Regions from separate parts of the uncultured Zhongshania sp. genome, predicted to be linked through region 1. Evidence: predicted binding sites of a transcription regulator. Region 1 holds the regulator's gene; each other region holds the start of a gene.

The links. The regulator sigma-54, encoded in region 1, starts transcription at its own class of promoters, with help from an activator protein. The targets are predictions, from matches to a motif close to TGGCACANNNNTTGCNNT.
Region 2: the regulator sigma-54 is predicted to act here: its motif matches at 2,498-2,515, upstream of AAC007_RS15715 (nitrate reductase).
Region 3: the regulator sigma-54 is predicted to act here: its motif matches at 2,372-2,389, upstream of AAC007_RS08795 (ammonium transporter).

What each region holds. Positions count from the first base shown of each region.
Region 1 covers NZ_CAXBHN010000004.1:62,340-67,415, reverse strand. Annotated here, with positions in the region: gene mgtE (magnesium transporter) at 1-181, opposite strand, end outside; gene AAC007_RS05825 (HPr family phosphocarrier protein) at 327-596, opposite strand; gene rapZ (RNase adapter RapZ) at 607-1,461, opposite strand; gene AAC007_RS05815 (PTS sugar transporter subunit IIA) at 1,463-1,912, opposite strand; gene raiA (ribosome-associated translation inhibitor RaiA) at 1,951-2,238, opposite strand; gene AAC007_RS05805 (RNA polymerase factor sigma-54) at 2,453-3,943, opposite strand; gene lptB (LPS export ABC transporter ATP-binding protein) at 4,086-4,811, opposite strand; gene lptA (lipopolysaccharide transport periplasmic protein LptA) at 4,814-5,076, opposite strand, start outside.
Region 2 covers NZ_CAXBHN010000027.1:17,164-22,239, reverse strand. Annotated here, with positions in the region: gene AAC007_RS15730 (AI-2E family transporter) at 1-282, shown strand, start outside; gene hda (DnaA regulatory inactivator Hda) at 282-977, shown strand; gene AAC007_RS15720 (OmpA family protein) at 1,237-2,343, shown strand; gene AAC007_RS15715 (nitrate reductase) at 2,631-4,814, shown strand; gene AAC007_RS15710 (DmsC/YnfH family molybdoenzyme membrane anchor subunit) at 4,931-5,076, shown strand, end outside.
Region 3 covers NZ_CAXBHN010000007.1:146,665-151,740, forward strand. Annotated here, with positions in the region: gene AAC007_RS08780 (DUF2238 domain-containing protein) at 1-91, opposite strand, end outside; gene AAC007_RS08785 (hypothetical protein) at 104-319, opposite strand; gene AAC007_RS08790 (hypothetical protein) at 375-1,004, opposite strand; gene AAC007_RS08795 (ammonium transporter) at 1,001-2,314, opposite strand; gene AAC007_RS08800 (DUF2061 domain-containing protein) at 2,684-2,884, shown strand; gene AAC007_RS08805 (Na(+)/H(+) antiporter subunit D) at 2,976-4,670, opposite strand; gene AAC007_RS08810 (hypothetical protein) at 4,657-4,941, opposite strand; gene AAC007_RS08815 (proton-conducting transporter membrane subunit) at 4,938-5,076, opposite strand, start outside.

The DNA.
Region 1 (5,076 bases):
CGATCAGCTGCCACAGCACGCTACGAATTTTATGCGGAGTGGATTCTATTAAATGGGCAGCGTCAGCAGGGGGCAAACCGTTTAACATGCGACGGATTTGCAGAAAGCCCCCCGAACCCAAAGCTTCGTTTAGGGTTTTGAGTTGGCTCTCGGTTTGAAGCTTGTCAGCAGTCTGGGCCATACCTATCCCTAGCGTTTTATATAGGAGACTAGATTTACCTGAGCCATTAGGTGAAAAGAGAGTCTTGGTTAATTATCCTTTAAAGTGCTCTCTGCAACAATCCGCAGTAGTCGGCAACTAGCATAAATAAGTCATATTACGCTTATTATTCTGCTTCGCCGAAACGTTGAGAGATAATGTCGAGCACAGCAGATAGCGCTTCTTGTTCATCGCCACCATCGCAGCGCACGGTAATTTCGGTGCCTTTGCTAGCGGCTAACATCATCACGGCCATAATGCTTTTGCCGTCGACTGATTTGTCATTGATACTGATTTGAATATTGGCGGCAAATGCGCCTGTCGTTGCGACTAGCTTGGCGGCTGCGCGGGCATGTAAGCCGAGCTTGTTAATGATTATTATATTGGACTCGACCATCGTGGGTACTCTAGTGTAGTTCGCGATGGCGAACTTGCAGGTCTGGATGTGTCTTACGCAAGGCCTTGGCAAGCGTTTCAACCATGTATACTGAGCGATGTTGACCGCCCGTGCAACCGATGGCAATGGTGAAATAGCTGCGGTTGCTCGCCTCGATTTTAGGTAGCCAATGCTGCAAATATTGCAGGATGTCGTCGTACATCAGCATCACGTCTGCTTGGCTGCTCAAGTAGTTCTGTACTTCGCTATCTTGTCCGGTGAGTGTGCGGAGTCCATCTTGCCAGTGCGGATTGGATAGCATACGAAGATCGTAAACTAGGTCTGCATCAATCGGCAGACCGCGTTTAAACCCGAAGGATTTCAATTGTACGGCGAGCTTGCTGGCGTCTACCCCCAAAATACGATCGCGAATAGCTGCGCGTAGTTCGTGCACCGTCATGTCACTGCTGTCGATAGCTAATGACGCCTCAACCACGATGGGTTCGAGCAGCGTTGATTCAAGCTTTATTGCATCGGCAAGAGGCAGTGAATCGGTGGTTAGCGGATGCCGGCGTCGCGTTTCACTAAAGCGTTTTATTAACTTATCGTCGCCCGCATCTAAAAATACGATGCGCAGGTGGGCGTGTTTTTTAACTTCGTCGCACAGTGATTTAAATCGAGCTAATTCATCCTGAGAGTTGCGAGCATCGATGCAGACAGCGACTTGCTTGTGGACTTTCAGCGGGCTTTGCGAAAGCTCGCGAACCAGTGCGGGAAGCAGTGACACCGGTAAATTGTCGATAGCATAAAAGCCTTCGTCTTCTAATTGGTGGAGGGCCGTACTTTTCCCGGAGCCCGATCGACCGCTTAGAATGATGAGTTCCATTTTAGCTTGCTATCGCGCGCTTGAATAAGGCTTCGGTGTTCTCGGCGCTGCGCAACTTACTGCGGTAATCGGCTTCATTGAACGCGGTCGCTAGTGCGCCAAGTACTTTTAAATGCTCGTCGTGGGCCTCGGCGGGCACAATAAGCGCGAATATAAGATCGACGGGCTCGTCATCGACGGCCTCAAAATCAATGGCCTGTTCTAATTTGAGCAACATGCCGGTGATTTGAGTGCAGCGGCTGCTGCGGCAGTGTGGAATGGCGACACCGTGGCCTAAGCCTGTACTGCCTAGGCGTTCGCGGGCGAGTAACTCATTAAATAACTCGTCCGCATCAAACTCTGTGTTATCTGCTGCAATACCGGCAGCGATATATTCAAGTAAGCGTTTTTTACTGGTAACGGGCGCACCGTATTCGGTGCGCCCTTCTGTGAGTATTGAGTCAAGTGTCATGATAATTACGTGGTTAACTTCAGTGAGTATCGCGGGTCTTAGCGACCCAGCGATTTTTCTTTGTGTTTGATTAATTGGCGATCAAGTTTGTCGGTCAGGCTGTCAATTGCAGCATACATATCCTCTGATTCACAAGTAGCAAATAGGTCTGCACCTGCAACGTGTACTGTTGCCTCGGCCTTTTGAACGAGTTTTTCTACCGTCAGAGTGACATCGGTATTGGTGATATTGTCAAAGTGTCGCTGCAGTTTTGTGAGTTTATTGTTTACATAATCGCGGAGGGCGGGGGTAACGTCTACGTGATGACCACTTACAGTAATCTGCATATATTGCTCCTTCATCGCTAAAAAATGCTGGCGCCTCGCGGCGAGTTGCAACGTGCGGCGATCGTTAGATCACCACATTGTGAGATCTATGCACGAATTTCTTTTTGCCCGCTGGCTGCGGCATAAAGGGCAGTTAATTGGATATGGATTAATATCCTCATGTTTGCACTTTTCCTCGCCAGAGAACAAAATTCCGGCTCGTGTATGGCTCTCTTTAAACTAGTCGTTTCCGCTCATTAGAGGGCGGAATGACCAGTGATTCTCTGTATTTTGCAATGGTTCGCCGCGCAACTTGAATACCTTGTTCGGCGAGTAAGTCTGTGATTTTACTGTCGCTTAAAGGTTTGCGAGGGTTTTCCGCCGCAACCAATTTTTTGATCAGTGCCCGTATTGCTGTGCTCGAGCATTCGCCGCCAGTATCTGTAGATACATGACTTGAAAAGAAGAACTTTAGTTCAAAAATTCCGCGTGGCGTGTGCATGTATTTTTGGGTGGTGACCCGCGAAATAGTGGATTCATGCATGCCGACCGCCTCGGCAATATCGTGTAAAACCAGAGGCTTCATGGCTTCTTCGCCATATTCCAGGAAGCCGCGTTGGTACTCGACGATTTTTGTAGCTACTTTCATCAGGGTTTCATTGCGACTGATTAAGCTTTTAATGAACCACCGTGCTTCTTGGAGATTGTCGCGGATATAGTCATTGTCACTGGCATTGCTACTCTGCCGAGCCATTGATGCATACTGGGCATTGATTTGAATTTTTGGCGCAATATCGGGGTTTAGCTCTACCAACCAGCGTCCCTCTTTCTTGCTTACGAACACATCGGGAATAACGTACTCGGTGTCATCACTGCCTATCGCGTTGCCGGGAGTCGGATCTAGTGACTGAATAAGCTTTAGGATATCGCGTAGCTGATCTTCTTTTAAACGGCAGCGACGCATAATTTGATTGTAGTCGCGATTGCCGAGTTGAGCCATATATTGGCTTACGACTAAACACGCCTCATCGACGTAGGGCGTGTTGCGTGGCATTTGTTTGAGTTGAATCAACAGGCATTCTTGTAGATCTCGACCACCTACGCCTGGTGGGTCGAATTGTTGGATGAGGTGTAATACCGCATTTACTTCTTCTATCTCTATCGCGTCGTTGTCAAAGCCTTCTACAAGCTCTTCTGGATTGACGGTAAGTCTGCCTTTTTCATCGATGGCATCGATGATGGCGTCGGCGATCATTTGGTCTATATCGGACAGGCGGCTTAAGTTGAGTTGCCAGCGCAAATGATCTTGCAGGGAATCTGAGCTCGAGTGTCGATAGTCGTTGTTGTAGTCACTATCCTCACCAGAGGAGCTACTGCCGGAACCGCTACCGCTGGTTTGAAATACGTCGTCCCACTGGCTGTCCACCGGAAGATCTTCTGGAATATCACTGCGTTCAGCCCATTCGGTGTCGGCTTCAGGCTGAGGCGTTTCTATTTCATTGTCACCCGCTTTTTCGGGCTTTTTGGGTTCGGCTGAGGTGGGTTCGGTGTTGACCTCAATATCGCCGTCGTCGTCGCTGATTTCTAGCAGGGGGTTGGAGTCGAGAGCGGATTGGATTTCTTGTTGGAGGTCTAGAGTAGACAACTGTAATAAACGAATCGCCTGCTGCAGCTGGGGTGTCATTGTCAGGCTTTGGCCGACTTTTAGCTGTAGCGATTGTTTCATAGGCTATGGTTTCTACAACATGATTTAAGTGGTAACGCGAACGGTGTTTTGTTCTACCGGCAATTAAATGCCTCAATGTCAGTGTAGTCGTGACACCGATTCCCTGCAATACCTGTGCCGATTCATTTGTAAGGAACATTACTTACAATGTAAATTTGTCACCTAGGTAAATATCGCGAACGATCTGGTTGTTTAGCACCGTTTCGGCGTTGCCTTCAGCGACGATGCGGCCCTCTCCCACAATGTAGGCTTTATCGCAAATGTCTAAGGTTTCACGGACGTTGTGGTCGGTGATTAATACCCCAATCCCCCGTGCCTGCAGGTGTCTAACAATATTTTGAATGTCGTTAACGGAGATAGGATCGACGCCAGCAAAAGGCTCATCCAGTAAAATAAAGCTGGGTTCGGTGGCGAGTGCGCGAGCAATTTCTACCCGTCGACGCTCGCCGCCAGATAGCGCCATACCCTGGGATTTGCGGATATGCGTAATGTGGAACTCCTGCAGGAGTGCCTCAAGCTTATCTTTGCGCTGACTGCGATTTAGATCGCGTCTGGTTTCCAAAATGGCCATGATGTTGTCGGCCACGCTAAGTTTGCGAAAGATGGACGCTTCCTGGGGTAAATAACCTACACCGTGTTTTGCGCGGCCTTGAATCGACAGCTTAGTGAGGTCGCGGTCATCGAGCTGAATACTGCCGCGATCAGCGTTGACAATGCCCACGATCATGTAGAAACAGGTGGTTTTGCCTGCGCCGTTCGGGCCCAGTAAGCCGACGATTTCACCGCTACTAATCGTCAGCGACACATCCTTAATAATTTCGCGGCCTTTGTAGGCTTTGGCGAGGTTCTTAGCTTGTAAAACAGGCATGGTTATTGGGTTCCCTCTGCGGCAGGTGTTGGCGCCGCGTTGCTGCTTTCTGGGCTTGGGCTAGGTTCGGCAGCGCCTTTGTTATCGCCACTAGCGGGTGCGTCATCTGGCGCCGCTTGGGGTTGTAGCGTCATTTTGACGCGATTGTCTTTTTCATTGCTGCCGCCGTCAGCTATTACCATTTGCTTACGGCCGCTGTAGACGACTCTATCGCCCGAGATCTTGGAGCCCTGGTGGGTGATTGAAGCATTTCCTTGCAGCAGTA
Region 2 (5,076 bases), on a different contig from region 1:
TGGCCAATGGTTGGCGTCGCCGCTGTGTTTGGCCTTGGTCAAGCGCTTGAGTCAATGGTTCTTACGCCGATGCTTGTTGGTGACAAAATAGGCCTGCATCCGGTCGTTGTTATTTTTGCTATTTTGGCGGGCGGACAGCTATTTGGTTTTGTCGGCATATTGCTCGCGCTACCCGTAGTAGCAGTCGTAAAGGTCATGATCAATCACCTTCACGACTATTATAAAGATAGTGAGTTTTACGACGAGAAACATAGCATGGCAGCATCGGATGATGCCGAATAATGCCCAGTCCGCAGCTGCCCTTGGCGCTAAAGCTTGATACCGAAGCGACCTTCGAGAATTTTTATACGCCGGAACGTCATCGTCTTTTAGTCAATCAGCTTGCTGAGCAAGCGCAGGGCCGGGGCGAGAAGTGGATATACCTTTACGGTAGCGGCGGCCGAAGCCATCTTTTGCAAGCCTGCTGCCATTTGACTGAGGCGGCCGGACGGTATGCGCGCTACATTCCCATTGCAGAATTGCTCGAATTTGATCCCGAGGCATTGCTTGAGGGGGCAGAGTTTTTAGATTTGCTGTGTTTCGATGACGTACAGCTTATCGCGGGCCGCGAAAACTGGGAGCGCGCAGTTTTTAATTGCTACAACAAAATGTTAGCCACAGACGCATGTCTGTTGGTGTCATCCTCGCTTGCACACGCCCAATTGCAGATTGAATTACCCGACTTAAAATCGCGCCTGCAGAGTTTAAGTAGCTACCGTTTGTCTGAGTTGGATGAGGCTGAGCGCATGGCTGCTTTGCAATTCAAGGCCAAAATACGCGGCATTATGGTGTCCGATGCGGTGGCGGAATACATATATACACGCTGTCAGCGAGATGCGAAGAGTTTATTTGACCTATTAAATGTGTTGGATCAATTAAGCTTGGTCGAACAGCGAAAGTTGACAATTCCCTTTGTGAAGAAGGCAATGAATTGGTGAAATTCGTCAATAATATTGTGAATAAGTGTAAATACGACTACTTTTAGCAGATAAGAGGGAACTCACATGAGTTTTACTCCTCTTAGCGACTGATATTCTTGCAAAAACGTTTTTACCTATTGTTCAGTGTAATTACGGATTGGCTTGGTAAAATTACACAAAATCAGGCGTGCAAGCGGTGTCGCTCGTGTTATTCTGAACCTATGACGTGCTTACACGGCATAGTGAAGGGAAGTTTAAAAAAATTAGGGGGAGAATTATGCGTAAAGTCTTATTAGGCGCTGCAATTGCTGCAGCAATTTGTCCGACATTGGCAACTGCCGGTGAAGATGGCAAGTGGTATATAAACCCAGCAGTGGGCTACATGGTATTTGATAATACCCGTGATCTTGATCCAGAAGCAGCGGCTCTTCTTGGCGCCGAGCGTAAATTTAATAAAGACTGGGGTATGGAGCTTCGCGCTTTTTACAGCGACGCTGAGCATTACCGTGGCAATCCTAACCTTGATCAAGAAGTCTTAGGTGCTAGCGTTGATGTGTTGCGTTATTTCAGCAGCGCATCAAAGGTAACACCTTACTTGGCCGGCGGTATTGGCGAAGTGCACTCTAATCCAGCTACTGGTGGATACGGTGATCAAACTCAATTAAATGCTGGTGGTGGTTTTCGCTACGCTTTAGATGACGCTTGGTCAGTTCGTACCGATGCTCGTTACATCTATGGTACTGACAATGAAACTGCTGATGGCATTTTGTCTGTTGGTTTAAGCTACGCTTTTGGTGGCACTTCAGCTCCGGCTCCAGCGCCAGCTCCAGTTGTTGGTGATTCAGACGGCGATGGCGTTGAAGATGGTGTAGATCAGTGCCCAGGCACACCAGCGGGTGTTGCTGTTGATGCCAGAGGTTGTGCGCTTGATCAAGACGGTGACGGTGTACCGAACTACCGTGATAAATGCCCAAATACACCAGCTGGTCGTAAAGTCGACAAGTTTGGCTGTAAATTTGTTCTCAAGCACTCAGAAAGCATTAAGCTAGAGATCAACTTTGCTAACGACTCTGATGCTATTCCTGTTGCATATGCTCAGGAGCTGAAAAAAGTTGCTGACTTCATGAATAAGTTTGGCGGAGTTAGCACTGTTGTTGAAGGTCATGCTGATAGTAATGGTGCAGCAGCGTACAACAAACAGCTTTCACAACGTCGTGCTGATGCAGTTCGCAATGCACTGATCCGCGACTATGGAATTGCTGCAAACCGTTTAAGCGCAGTTGGCTACGGTGAAGAGCGTCCAATTGCTGACAATAAGACAGCGGCTGGTCGCAGTGCAAACCGTCGTGTTATCGCTGTCATGCAGGCGGAAGTTGTAGAGTAAAATTTGGTTCACATTGTGAATTAATCAAGGGGCCTTCGGGCCCCTTTTTTTGTATCTCATTTTTCTTAATACCCCTCTCTGTGGCGTTTTGCTTTTATCGCCTTAAATGTAGTTTTCCTGCTTATTTGCCCCTGTGTGCTGAGGTTTATTCATATGGCATGGATCTTGTAGATCAGTGAGTAGATAGGCCATAAAGCGGTGTTTTTCACCATTATGGTGCACTTAATAATAGCCTGCTGCTAATGGGGTGCTTCAGGTTGGTGCGCTGAAGTGACGGGGAGAATTAAATGATATTTGGCCGGAAAAATCGTAAGCCAATCACAATTACGGATAAAAAAGTCGTGGACTGGAAATACGCAGTCTGCGGCTATTGCTCTACGGGCTGTTCAATCGAGGTGGGTTTGAATGCCGAAGGTAAACCAGTCGCTAGCCGGGGCAAGGGCAATGCACCTGTTAATCAGGGCAAATTGTGCATTAAAGGTATTTTTGAGCATGAGTTGAGTGGCACTGCCGGGCGTGGAACTGAGCCGCTCATGCGCAATAAAATTTATGATAATTTCCAGCCAAGCAGTTGGGATGCTGCGCTGGATAAAACAGCGGCGGAATTTATCCGTATCCAGGAAAAATATGGGCGTGACAGCATCGCGGTAGTATCGACGGGGCAGTTATTGACCGAAGAGTTTTACACCTTGGGTAAATTAGTGCGCGGTGTAATCGGCACCAATAACTACGATGGCAACACAACCTTGTGTATGGCGTCGGCAGTATCTGGATATAAACGCTCCTTCGGTGCAGACGGCCCACCGGGTTGCTACGACGATTTTGAAAGTACCCACTGTCTTATGGCCTTTGGCTCAAACCTGCCAGAGCAGCATCCAATCATTTATTGGCGTCTTAAAGAGGCCTTGGAAAAGCGCAAGTTTCCATTAATCGTTGTTGATCCACGGGTAACGATGTTTGCCCAGTTTGCAGATATACATCTGCCGATTACGCCGGGAACTGATTTAGTGCTATTGAACGCGCTTGCGCACGTGATTTTAGCGGAAGGCCTGCAAGACCAAGCTTATATTGAAGCTCACTGTAATGGGTTTGAAGAATTAAAGGCGACCGTCGCGAAATACGACCCCGTTACCGCGTCGCGGATTTGCGGTATTGACGCTGACATGATCAAAAATGTCGCGCGTATCTACGCAAAAGCGCCATCTGCCATGAGTATTTGGACGATGGGAATTAACCAGAGCACCCACGGTACCGATGGGGTGTGCGGCATAAACAATTTAAACCTAATCACTGGAAACATCGGCATCCCCGGTGGCACTAGCTTGTCGATTACCGGTCAATGCAATGCCATGGGCACCCGCGAATGGTCTTCGTGCTCTGGTTTACCAGGGTATCGTATGCTTGAAAAGCAAGAGCATCGCGACGAGGTTGCTAAGTTTTGGGGAGTTGATGCGGACTTCTTCCCTGCCAAACGCGGTTTGCAGCAGACCGATATTTTCCCCGCCATCGAGTCCGGCGAAATTAAAGCGCTATGGATTGTGGCTACTAATCCGCTTACCTCTATGCCCAATCAGCCACGCATAAAAAAGGCCTTGGAAAAACTCGAGTTTATGGTGGTGCAAGACGGCTACAAAGACTGCGAAACAGTGAACTTTGCCCACGTATATCTACCCGGCGCACTTTGGGGAGAAAAAGAGGGCGTGCAGACCAATACTGAGCGTCGGGTTAACCTTGTTCGCAAATTTGTAGAGCCGCCGGGGCAAGCAAAACCCGATCATTGGGTGTTTAGCGAATTGGCAAAGCGTTTTGAGCGTGGCCGAGCGATGACATTTCCCGAAACCACCTCTGATATTTTTGACGAAATGAAGATGCTGTCGAAGGGCGCTAAGCGAAATTTAGATATTTCAGGTATGAGCCACGATTTAATTGAAGCCCAGCGCGGAATTCAATGGCCTATGCGCGAGGGTGAAGAGACCGGTAGTCCCCGCCTCTACAGCGACGGTGTATATCCAACGCCTAACGGCAAGGCGAACTTGCTGGCCATGGATTATATCGAAGACAACGAAGTGCCTAACGAGAGTTACCCATTCTGGTTAAACAGCGGTCGGGTTGTTGAGCATTTCCACACCCGTACCAAGACGGGAAAAATAGGTAATTTAAATAAATTTAGCCCCACACCTTATATGGAGATGAACCCAGACAGCGCGCGTGAGCAAGGTGTAAAACATCAGAGTTATGTGCGCTTGGTGTCGAAACGCGGCGATGCGGTTGTGATGGTCCAGCTCACCCAGCGAGTGCCGCACAATATGGTATTCATTCCCATGCACTACCACGATTGCGTGAACCGTCTATCGCTGGGCTTACTCGACCCCTATTCGCGCCAGCCTGCGTTTAAGCAGTGCGCGGTGCGCATTGAGCAAATAGATCAAAAAGAAGCGGGTCGACTAAATGTAGAGCGTCGGGCGTATTGATTCGAGGTGACCTGCTGAGGCCGCAGCCCAGCAGGTCTTCTCACGGTAAATCGCGAATTTAGGATTTTAGTGGTTGTTGATTGTGATGTTCAGCAACCCGATCAAGGGCAGTAATTATGTGGAAAGTAAGAGACGACGAACCGGGATATGCATTTCTCAAAGAGTCGACCGCGCCAGAAGTAAATTATTACGAGGCGCCAATTGATTTGATTGCCCGCACTGGCGGTGCGCTGCCGGCTGGCCGGGAAATGTTCATCAATGA
Region 3 (5,076 bases), on a different contig from region 1:
CTTCTAAGAACCAAGTGAATTGGTCTTTGGGTTCAAAGCCAGACCACAATAGCGCTCCAAAAAAAAGGCTTAGCCAAAGGATTTTATTCATATTGTTTGTTCTCTAAATGCCTTCGTCACGCATTTTTTGTTCGCGCATTTCCATGTCGTTTTGGAGTGTTTTTTCCATGAGTTTCGCCTGGTCTAGGGTATTTTTCTGAGAAGACGTGAGCACGGTCTGTTCTTGTTTTGTTGTTGCTGGTTCATCGGTCTGTTTCGAACAACCGAAAAGCGTAATAGTGGCCGCAGTTACGAATACGATTAAGAGGGTGGGGGGCATGGTGTTCTCCGCATTGCTATGTTGTTGCTTGGACCAACGCAACAATGCGGCGGGTTTACAACAGTTCGTCTAAGAATATATCAAGTTTAGGATGTTCGCGCTGTACCTGGGCGACGCCGCTAGCCAAGATTTTATCCGCACGTACGGGGCCAATATTCTCGCAGAGTAGCACGTAATATTGATTTAACAGTTTTTGCAGTAGTGCAGGCGGCGCGTTGCCAAGTATTAGTGCTTGCCGATTACCCAGCCAGCGCTGAAGTGCTTCAAGCGTGGCGTGCGGTAATTGCCGTTGGCGCAGTGCTGCGAACAATTCAATCCGTAGTTTATGCTGTAACTGATCGTCGAGCTGGCCCATCATTGCCAACATTAATTCGGCAAAGGTTTGGCTGGCTGAGACGGGATTTTCGACTTGGTCTTCGGTGTCATCGCCGCGTGGGTCTGCCAGCAGTTTGTTGCTGTCCTGTCCCGTTGCCTGAATCAAGCTCCGTAGTATGGAGGAGCGCTGTTCTTTTAGCTCTGGCGTTTGGCAAATGTCGGCAACAAATCGTTGCAAGGCCAAGCTCGGCTGGTCGATATAACGATTTTCCCAGTGGGCTACCGCTTTCAGCACCGAGGCTTCATCCATGAAATTTTGCAAACCGGTGTAAATAGCGCGTCGACGATCACTGACGCTGCGCTTACTCATCGCTGCAGATCCATATTGGCGGCGCGGTCAGCGGTATAGGCGATGCTGCCAGTATTGAATTCCGGGTAGCCGATCTCAGCGTGTTCACTCAGGTCTAAGCCGCGTTGTTCATGCTGGGCAGGGGCTCGTAACCCCATCAGTATATCGATAGCAAAATACATAATGATGGCGCAGCAGAAGGTCCAAACGAAGCAAGCTGCAATGCCAATCAGTTGAACGGTAATAATCTTGGCATCAAACATACTGTCGGCGTAAAAGATTCCAGCGGCTAAAGTCCCCCATGCGCCGGCAAAGCCGTGCACGGAGACTGCACCGACGACGTCATCAAGGTGCATTTTTAGCATCAACTGTCCGCCTAGTACGCAGACAACACCGCCGATTGCCCCTGTGAGCACAGCGTAGGCAGGCAACATTGATGCGCAGCCGGCAGTAATGGCAACTAAACCCGCAAGACTGCCATTGACGGTCTCGGTGAGTAATATCGGCTTGCGCAGTGCAACCGCCAGAAGCATGCTGGCACTTGCACCTGCTGCGGCAGCTAATTGAGTATTTAGATTGATTAGGCCGATATCAGCCGACGCGCTTAGGGTGGAGCCGCCGTTAAAACCGAACCAGCCAAACCATAAAATAAAACCGCCCAAAGCCACCAGAGTAAGGTTGTGGCCACGCAATTCACGGGGCTTGCCACTCTTGTCGAATCGTCCCAGTCGCGGGCCAAGAATAATCACACCTGCAAGAGCACACCACGCGCCCACCGAGTGCACGACGGTTGAGCCGGCAAAATCAATGAAGCCCATTTTGGCTAGCCAGCCGTCGGCGTTCCATACCCAGCTCCCAAAGATGGGGTAGATGATGGCAGTAATAACGACTGCGCCCACTAAATAAGCATCAAAGCGCGTTCGTTCGGCCATGGCACCACTGGCAATAGTGACTGCTGTCGCTGCGAACATCGTTTGAAATAGCAGTACACCGTAGCTTGTTGGATCGCTGTCGTTTATTAAAAATAGATCGGTACCCATAAAGCCGCTAGGGTTATTTCCGAACATTAAGCCATAGCCTAGCGCCCAAAATATTAGGGTGCCGATACACACATCCATATAGTTTTTCATAACGACATTGAGTGAGTTTTTACTCCGCGACATGCCGGATTCCAGTAAGGCAAAGCCTGCTTGCATGAGGAATACCAAGGCACTTGCTGTCACCAGCCACACCATATTGGTGGCGCCTGTTAAATCTGCAATATCGTCGGCAAAGGCTAATGAGGAAAAGAGTAATGTTGAGAGCGTTAGGGTGATTTTCGCTTTTTTCATTAGAGCCCTTAGTCATCTGGTGGTTGCGCACTGAATCGGCGCGCCCCTGAAATCTTGTGTGCAACTGCTGTGCCAAAAGTAGAACGAAAGGGCGTTAGGGTTTAGGCGGCGTAGCGTGGTTTTGGCGGCTTGTGGCACAGCTGAAAGATAATGAGCACTTGTTTGGTTCGTTGCACGAATTCATGTTCTTTTGTGGTGCGCATCTTGAGGGGTAATTTGGTCTATATCGATAGTTTAAGTGTATCTATATCGAATAAATTATTAATTATATTAATTTATCGATAATCATTATTATTTGACTTGTGGGCTGGCGGGGTGATGTTGCCGGAGGCCAGACTCTGTACCTTAACAATGACCGAGGAGGCCATTATGAAAAAGACCATCAGTTTCGCCATGATGCATTTCAGCGTGGCTTTTTCGGTAGCCTACATGCTGACTGGTAGTGCCGTGGTTGGTGGCATGTTGGCGCTAATAGAGCCGGCGGTGAACACCGTGGTGTTTTACTTTCACGAGAAGGCGTGGAAGCGCATTGATGAAGGAGTACCGTTGTTAACTGGTCTTGTACATTGAGGCGTAAATAGGCGTGCACCATATGATGGTGCACGTCCTAGATATATGGGTCATAACCCCTGAGTGACATTGTTATTTGTTATGAGCTGGCTCAGATAAACCGGAAGACCAATAATACCGCAAGCAAGGTCACCACCCACGCAACCATGCTACTGATCGAGATGGTGCGAGAGAAAATACCACCGCTGCTGTGAAGATTGGCTAAACGATCTTCAAATGCGTGACCGAGTTTGAGAATGCTGTTGCGCGCAGTCTGATCAATGTAGAGGCAGCCTCTTCCGCAGGCATTTAACAGCCGAGGGAGTGGTCGTCGGTACAGCCAATCGACATCGAGATTGGTCGAGGGCAGTTCCGGTGGGTACATACCTTTCAAGTTTAGCCATACAAAAGCCAATGCTGAGAAAAATAGCAGCTGTGTTTGGGTGAGAATATGACTCACATCATAGGCGCTGTAGTCAGTGGCGAAGGGCAGATGTTGGTAGAGCAACTGTGGGAATATACCAATTGTTAGACATAGAGCGGCTGCTATAGACATTGCCAGTAGCATATTCCACGGCGCTTCTTTGCAGCGAATACCCGAGTCGTGGGCGAAAAAAGCGAAATAAGGAATTTTGATGCCCGCGTGATGGAATACCCCTGCCGAGGCAAATAACAATAGCAGCCAGACCACGTCAAAGTTGTCCTTGAGTGCCGCCGACATAATCATCGACTTGCTGACAAAGCCACTGAATAGGGGGAAGGCTGATATCGAAGCCGCGCCGATAATACAAAGTACGGCGGTCTTGGGCATGGATTTATATAGCCCACCAAGTTCGGAGCCGTTAATTCGGCCGGTACGATAGAGCACCGCACCCATCGACATAAACAATAGGCCTTTAAAAATAACATCATTAAAGGCGTGAGCGACGGCACCATTGATGCCCAGCTCAGTGCCGATACCAATCCCCACCATCATAAAACCAATCTGGTTGATCAAGCTGTAGGCGAGAACCCGGCGCAGGTCATTTTCAATTACCGCAAAGAAGATGGGGAAGCACGCCATCGTCGCGCCGATATACACCAACATCTCAGTGCCAGGGAAGCCCCGGGCCATGGCGTATACGGCAACTTTGGTGGTGAAAGCACTCAAGAAGACCGTGCCAGTAGGTGTTGCTTCGGGATAGGCGTCGGTCAGCCAGTTATGGAAAAATGGAAATGCGCACTTAATGCCAAATGCGATAAAAATGAACCAGCTTGCGACCGAGTCTAGACCGATTTTGCTAAACATCAGGGTGCCCTGATGTTGGTAATACAAAATGACGCCCACTAACAGCAGCATTCCTGATATCACTTGGGCGATCAGATAACGCATCCCCGCGCTGTAGGCTTTGTCGCTGCGCCCAGCCCAGATTAAAAAGACTGAGGTGACTGCCAGCATTTCCCAAAATACAAACAAGGTCAGTAAATCACCGGCAAAGACGGCGCCCAAGGCACTACCAGCATAAAGCATGGCTGCGACTTGCTGCATCTTATCCTTGACGTGGAGGGAGTAGATTACGCTGATGAACGCGGCAATATGGAATAAATAGCCGAACAATAGGCTCAGTCGGTCAATGTGGATTGGCTTTAGTTCCATTCCCATTAACTGGGTTTCGAGGCCGTAAAATGCCGGTAGCTGCCACAGGTTTAGCGCGCTTAATATAATGACCACGATCATTGCTGGGCCGCGCCAAGTGGCGCCGCCGAGTAGGGCAATGACTGCTCCTAGATAAAAGAGCAGGAACGGCGGCAGTTCAATCCCCACCATGGGTATTCTCCGTCTTAGATTCGCGAGTTTGTTGGTAGTAGTCTTCCTCGCGCATTAAACCTTTGCGCATCCACTTAGCAACCAGTACTAAAATCACGCAGCCGATAAATCCGTAAATAGGATAAAAGCCATACAGGCCCTCCCAAGGGTGTTCGGTGTGTCGATGGATCACAAAATCCAAGCCAACTAACAGCGCGCAAATGACGTAAAGACTGTTGAGAATAAGGCGCAGTGTTGCTGGGCGATCAAAAAAATCTTGGGACTGGCTCATGGCGTTCCCTCGCTAAAAATCTGTGATACCAGCTCAAATAGCGGGTTGGGAAAGAAAAATAACAATACGCACGCCAATGCCGTAGAGCATAGCGCGATGAGCGCGGCAGGTGGCGCCTCATGAATAGCGACGGGG